One region of the Microbacterium sp. TS-1 genome, then DNA from elsewhere that is predicted to be linked to it. Evidence: predicted binding sites of a transcription regulator. Region 1 holds the regulator's gene; the other holds the start of a gene.
What was found. Region 1 encodes LexA, which represses DNA repair genes until DNA is damaged. Its sites were predicted from a motif close to TCGAACANNTGTTCGA; they were not measured.

Region 1 (3,404 bases):
GTAGCGCGAGACGCCCGCCCCGAAGACATCCGTTCCGACGAGCGCCGCGAGCACGGTCCAGCCGCCGGCGGATCCTCCCTCGATCGCCAGCCGTGACGGATCCGCGAGACCCTCGTCGGCGAGACCGCGTGCGGCCGCGGCGACGTCGTCGACGTCGACGACACCCCACTGTCCCTTCAGCCGTTCGCGGTAGGAACGGCCGTATCCCGTCGAACCGCCGTAGTTGACGTCGAGGACGCCGATGCCGCGGCTCGTGAAGTAGGCCACCTTGCTGTCGGCTGCGCCGCCCACGTGCGAGGTCGGCCCGCCGTGCACCCAGACCAGGTACGGGGGCAGTTCGTCGGCCGGCGCGGTGACGTCGGGGTTGGTCGGCGGGTAGGCGAAGGCATGCACCAGGCCGTGCGGGCCCTCCGTCGTCAGCTGCCGGGCGTGCGGGATCCACGATGCGTCGACGTCCGGAGCACCGCCGCGGACCGCGCTCGTCTCGCCGGTGTCCAGGTCGACGAGCCACAGGCCCGCCCCTCCCGGCATCGCCCCGCTGACGAGGGCGCGGCTGCCGCGGACGTCTTCGATCTGCACGCGTGCGGTGGCGGGGAAGGGAAGCGGGATGGCGCCGCCGTCGCGGTCCACGATCACGAGCTGGTCCGATCCGTGGGTGCGCACGGCCACCAGGCGGCCGTCATCGAGCGGCGCGTACCAGCGGGTGCCGAGCACCCACAGGCCACCACCCGTGTCGGCGTCGGCGGGCGAGACGGCCGTGGGCGGGGCGTCGGTCGCGGGGTCGACGCGGTAGACATTCCAGCGTCCGGTCGGCTCGTCGGCGAAGAACAGCGCGCCGTCGTCGGTCCACTCGGGCTGCAGCGCGGCGGTGGCGCCGCCCGCGACGTCACGGATGCCGCGGGGGGCGTCCAGGTCGGCGACGCGGATGCGCGTGCGGTCCCAGGGCATGTCGGGGTGATCCCAGGCCACCCAGGCGAGGCGCGAGCCATCGGGCGACAGCGCCGGCTGGGCGACGAAGTCGCTACCGCCGGCGAGCTCGGTCACGCTCGAGGCGTCGGGAACCTCGGCGCTGTCAGCGCGCTCGATGCGGACGATGTGGCGCTCGGGCGTGCCGCCGGGACGTTCGCGTTCGCGAACCGCGAGAAGGACGCCGCGCTGCCAGCGGAGGCCCCCGTAGTGCGTGCCGGTCTCCTCCGGAGTGAGCGGTCGGGGATCGCCGCCCGGGCGAAGGCTCCGGATGCGCTGGTCGGACTTGTCGACGAAGAACAGCTCGCCGTCATCCGACACCGTCCAGGCTCCGCCGCCGTACTCGTGCACGCGCGACCGGGCGTTCCAGGGTGCGGGGAGGACGACCTGCACGGTGCCATCGCCGCGGCGGCGCATGACCGCGACGCGACCGGCCTCGTCGGGCAGCGACTCGCCCCACCAGATCTCATCACCCACGAAGCTCGCGCCGTCGAGGCGCAATGATGACGCGCTGGCCCATGCCGCCGTCAGGGGAGAGGGCCAGGAACCATAGGGAAGCTGCTGCGACATACAGCCACGCTACGCGAGGCCTGGCTTCCCGACCTCGACCGGGGAGACGGTGGGGAGCGGATGCCGTCCCGGGGCGCCTCAGACCGTGCGCAGAACCGCCACGACCTTGCCGAGCACCGTCGCGTCGTCGCCGAGGATCGGCTCGAACGCCGAGTTGCGGGGGAGGAGCCACGTGTGGCCGTCGCGCTGGCGGAGCGTCTTCACCGTCGCCTCGCCGTCGAGCATGGCCGCGACGATCTCGCCGTTGTCGGCGGTTGCCTGCGCCCGCACGACGACCCAGTCGCCGTCGCAGATGGCCGCGTCGATCATCGAGTCGCCGACGACCTTGAGCATGAACAGCTCGCCCTTGCCGACGAGCTGGCGCGGCAGCGGGAAGATCTCCTCGACCTGCTGGTCGGCGGTGATCGGCACGCCCGCCGCGATGCGGCCCACGAGCGGCACGAGGGCGGCGTCGCCGAGGGCGGGCGCGGCGTCGGCCGGGTTCTCGCCGGCGGTGCCCGGGAGATCGATGAGCACCTCCATCGCGCGGGTCTTGCCGGGGTCGCGCCGCAGGTAGCCGCTGAGCTCGAGCTGGTTCAGCTGGTGGGTGACGCTGGACAGCGACTTGAGGCCGACCGCGTCGCCGATCTCGCGCATGCTCGGCGGGTAGCCGTTGCGGGCGATCGCGTTCTGGATCACCTCGAGGATCGCGAGCTGCTTGTCGCTCAGATTCTTGCGTCGTCGCGTCTGCGGCTTCTCGCTCATACCGCCGGTCTCCTGTCGTCGCGCCCCGTCCCCGACCCGATGTCGGAGGTTCATGGTGGGCTCTCGCTGTCGAAAAGGTAGCCCGATACGACGGCGACATCGCGGAACGCTCCGCGTGTCTCTTCGATCGGTCTCCGATTTCGGTGGGTGGTTGACACCACACAATATCGAAGATACGTTCGGAACCGAAGTTCGCACCCGTCTCTCCCGGCCGAGAGGCGGGGGCGAATCTTCCTACCGCTCCCGAGGAGATGCCATGACCACGATCGATGCCCGCTTCGCACCGGCCCCCCGTACCCGCCTGCGTCTGACGCGCCGCGGACGCCGCGTCGTCGCCACGATCGCCGCCCTTCCGGCGGTCGTCGCCATCACAGCAGCCGTGCTCTCGGGGGGAGGTGCGCTCGCCTCAAGCGAGGTCGGCGCCCCCGCCGGCTCGTTCACGACCGTGACCGTGATGTCCGGCGAATCGCTCTGGTCCATCGCCGAAGAGGTGGCGCCCGCCGCCGACCCCCGCGATGTCGTCGATGCGATCATCCGGCTGAACGCTCTCGGCTCGGGCCAGCTCGAGGCCGGCCAGACGCTTGCGATCCCGGCCGAGTACGCCGCGAGCTGACTCCGGCGGCAACAGCGGCGCGCGCGGCCTAGCATGGGTGGGATGAGCCCGAGTCTGGATGATCTGCCCCTCAGAGACGATCTGCGAGGCCTCACCCCGTACGGCGCCCCGCAGGCGCCGCTTCCGGTCGCGCTGAACGTCAACGAGAACACGCATCCCGTTCCCGAAGAGGTCGCCGACGACATCCTGGATGCCGTAGCCCGCGCCCTGCGCGACGTCAACCGCTATCCCGACCGCGAGTTCACGCACCTCCGCGAGTCGTTCGCCGAGTACCTCGGCCACGGCCTGACCCCCGATCGCATCTGGGCAGCGAACGGATCGAACGAGGTCCTGCAGCACCTCCTCCAGGCATTCGGAGGCCCGGGACGCACCGCGATGGGCTTCGGTCCGACCTACTCGATGTACCCCCTGCTGACGCGCGCGACCGGCGCCCAGTACGTCACGGGGACACGTGGACCCGACTTCACGCTCGATCCCGCCTCCGCCGCAGCCCAGGTCGCCGAGCTCCGCC
Region 2 (3,404 bases), 600 kb from region 1:
TGCTCCGCTCGCGGTCGCCACCGGTGCGCGCCTCAGCACCGTCTGGCCGCGTGGTGACGGGAGGCTCAACCGTCTGTATCCGATCGAGTGGGCGCGACGCCTGCACGTGCTGGTGATGCTCTTCTTCGTCGTCTTCATCGTGACCCATGTCGCTCTCGTCCTGGCCACGGGAGCGCTTCGCAACCTCAATCACATGTATGCCGCGCAAGGGTCGGCCGACCCGGCGGCGTACGCCGACAACTGGACCGGGTTCTGGCTCTTCGTGCTGTCGCTCGGCGTCATCGTCGGCGCGTGCGTCGCCGCTCGCCCCGCTGTCCTCGTACCGATCGCACGATTGTTCGGCACGACCATCACCCGTTGACGCGCGCCTGCGGGTCGGAGATCACGCCCGCGTCATCACGCGATGTCAGAAAGGTGGTGGTTCATCCGGTGGCGGGTTTGCGGTGTCGATGGTGAAGCTCACCGCGGGTATGGGTACGTCTTCGCGGTAGATCCGCCCGAGGGGTGAGGTCCATTCCAGGACCCCGCCACCGACCTGCCGGACTTCCCACCTCGTGAACTGCTTCATGGAGTGGTGTCGTTGGCAGAGGTGGGCGAGGTTGAAGATGTGGGTGTGCCCACCCAAAGCGTGATCGACGGTGTGGTCGAGTTCGCAGCGGATCGCCGCTCGCCGGCATCCGGGGAACCGGCAGTGCTGATCCCGGGCGGTGAGCAGTTTCTTCATCGATGCGGTGGGCCGGTAGGTGTCGATCTCGACCGGGGTCCTGGTGACGGGGTCGATGAAGAGTCGGTCCCACTCCGATACCTGTCCCGCGAGCTGTCGTGCCGTGTCGGCGTCGATCAGCGCGCCCCCGACGGCTTCGGCGGGGTTCTCGTCCCGCCCCATCAGGGTCTCCGCCGTGACGGCGACTTGCACCCGGGCCCGGATCGCCCCGAGCCCACCGGCCCGGTCGGTCCCGTAGGTCGGGTCGACAACCGGTGCCCCGCCGAGCACCAGGTCGCCCAGAATGTCTGCGCGCAGCTGATCCATGGTCCGCATATCAGCGGCAGCCTCTCCAGCGGCGCCTGCGCCTGCGGCATCCTCACCCGAGCCGACTGCACCCATCCCGGCGCCAGCCATCCCGGCGGCATCCTCCCCGGCGGCATACGCGCCAGCCCCGGCACCGCCCGCCCCGTCACCTTCGGTGCGGGCGTCCTTCACGGACTGTCCCATCTGCGTGAGCCGGTCGAGCATCCCCGCCGCGATCACCGTGGGCAGGTTCGCGACGAGGTTCGACATCCCGTCCGTGCCATGGAACACGCGTACGCACCGTTCCGCCGCCGCGGTCTTGTGCCGCTCGGTGAACGTCTGCGGGTGCAACCTGGCCGCCAGAGCCTCGAGCGCACCGCGCACCCGGGAGGGCACATCCCGCTCGCACACCATGATCGCGGCTTCCGCGAACCAATCCCGCACCTCGACCGGCACCCCCGCGCCGACCCGCACGACCACATCGACATGTCCGCGTTCGATCCGCCGCGAAACCCACGCCTCGAACACCGCAGGATAGTCGTCGATGACGGTCATCGCATGGTCGATCTCACCCTGCAACCGCCGGTCGGTGAGCCGCGCCATCCCCGCCGCCTCGGCCGCGACCGACCGCAGCTCCATATCCGACGCCATCCCCCGCACCCCATCACGGCGCGCCTCACGCAACGCGGCGCGACCGAGATCGGCCAGGGCCCGGGTGCGGGCGAGGTCGGCGGCGTGGGAGAGGTCGAGAGCCTCGGCGTATCGCGAGAAAGCGAGCGCCTGCGACGGCGCGAGCGTTCCGCGTCCCACTTCACCACCGCCGCCATTCGCCGTCATGTTCCCATTATGGCAGTGGGGTACGACATCGAACTCGAACAAAAGTGCGATTGTGGGTAACTCGCGACCTAGCCCAGCGGGGGAGAAGAGGCGCCAACCGCCGAGGCCGAATAGCCAGTCGAGGCCAGTCAGCTCGCCGAAGCCTCGCGACCTAGCCGAGCGGGGCGAACTCCGACTCAGCGGACGAAACGGACCTCGGTCAGCGTTTCGCCGAGGAACGGCTCGGTGTGCGTCTGCCCGTCGAGCGTGAAGCCGTTGCGCTCGTAGAAGCGGTGCGCGCGGGGGTTGTCCTCCGCGACCCACAGGTAGACGCCCTCGTCCTTCTCGACGGCGGCGTCGAAGAGGCGCTGGCCGATGCCGGTGCCGTGCCACGCGTCGAGGAGGTAGATGAAGTAGAGCTCGCGCATCCGAGGGGCGTCGCGATCGCGAGCCGGGCCCGACCCCACGAAACCGACGATCTCGCCGCGGACGAGCGCGGCGTGCATCCGGAAGTCCTCTCCCTGTGCGGCCCAGTGCGTCCACAGCTCGGCGAGACGCCGCGGCGACACGCTCTGGAGCGCGGCGGTGCTGATGAGGTGGTCGTACGTCTCGTGCCAGCAGGTGGCGTGCACGCGCCCGAGGGCTTCGGCGTCGACATCCCGCACCGGACGGACGACGATGTCGGTCTGCAGTTCGGCTTCCATGGCCAGACTCTACGCGCGGCCGGCGGTGGCGTGAAATCGAGGAACGGGGGTTGCGGACGGGGTCATCGGGCCCCGGCCCCGGCCCCGTCGCCGACCGCAGCCGCGGCCTCGTCGCTCGCCGCTGCCTCGATCGACACCAGGTTGACCTCTCCCGGCGTCCACCCGGCAGCGATCAGGCGGTCGTGGAGCGCCTCCTCGACGGCAGCCTGGTCGTCGTCGATGCGCACGCGCGTTCCCGTCCGCGTCGCGTCGACGACCGCATCCGGATCGAGCGTCCGTGCCGCGGCGATCAAGTCGTCTTTCATCCGATCCGCGCGGGCGGGGCCGAGCGCGGCGCGCACGATGCCGAACGAGCTCAGGCCGACCGACCATGTCGGGCCGAGCTCGAGGTCGAGCCTCCCGGCGGCGCGCTCGCGCTGCGTGGCCAGCGCCGCGCTCCGGTCCGACAGGATCATCAGCAGCGCGATCCCGCTGAGGAGCACGAGCGCAGCGCCGGCGACAGTCGTGGGCACGACCGACAGCGCCGAGCGGTAGAGGGGCGAATCCCACCCGGCGGTGAGTCCGACGACGGCGCGGCACAGGGAGAAGACCCCGTACGCGGCCATGGTCACCGCGAGCAGCCGGGATCCGCGTCTCGCGGCGATGGCCGGCTGCATCGCCGCGGCGCTGGTCAGCCCGCAGGCGGCAGCCACGACCACGACCTTCACCGCGAGGGACGCCGGCATCCCGACCGTCGTGGACACGACTCCGACCACGGCGGCGAGCGAAAGGGCGACCCCGGCACGGGCGAGAACCCTGCCGCTCAATGAGCCCAGCCCGGCGAAGACCAGGCCGGGGGCCAGAACCATGGCGATGTCGCTGATGACGAGGGTCGC

Region 2: the regulator LexA is predicted to act here: its motif matches at 1,881-1,896, upstream of MTS1_RS16595 (HNH endonuclease signature motif containing protein).

Annotation. Positions count from the first base shown of each region.
Region 1 is NZ_BASQ01000001.1:902,669-906,072, reverse strand. Features, by position in the region: gene MTS1_RS04305 (prolyl oligopeptidase family serine peptidase) at 1-1,536, opposite strand, end outside; gene lexA (transcriptional repressor LexA) at 1,615-2,280, opposite strand; gene MTS1_RS04295 (LysM peptidoglycan-binding domain-containing protein) at 2,537-2,893, shown strand; gene MTS1_RS04290 (histidinol-phosphate transaminase) at 2,936-3,404, shown strand, end outside.
Region 2 is NZ_BASQ01000001.1:1,505,154-1,508,557, reverse strand. Features, by position in the region: gene MTS1_RS07050 (cytochrome b/b6 domain-containing protein) at 1-361, shown strand, start outside; gene MTS1_RS16595 (HNH endonuclease signature motif containing protein) at 407-1,846, opposite strand; gene MTS1_RS07040 (GNAT family N-acetyltransferase) at 2,023-2,529, opposite strand; gene MTS1_RS07035 (hypothetical protein) at 2,592-3,404, opposite strand, start outside.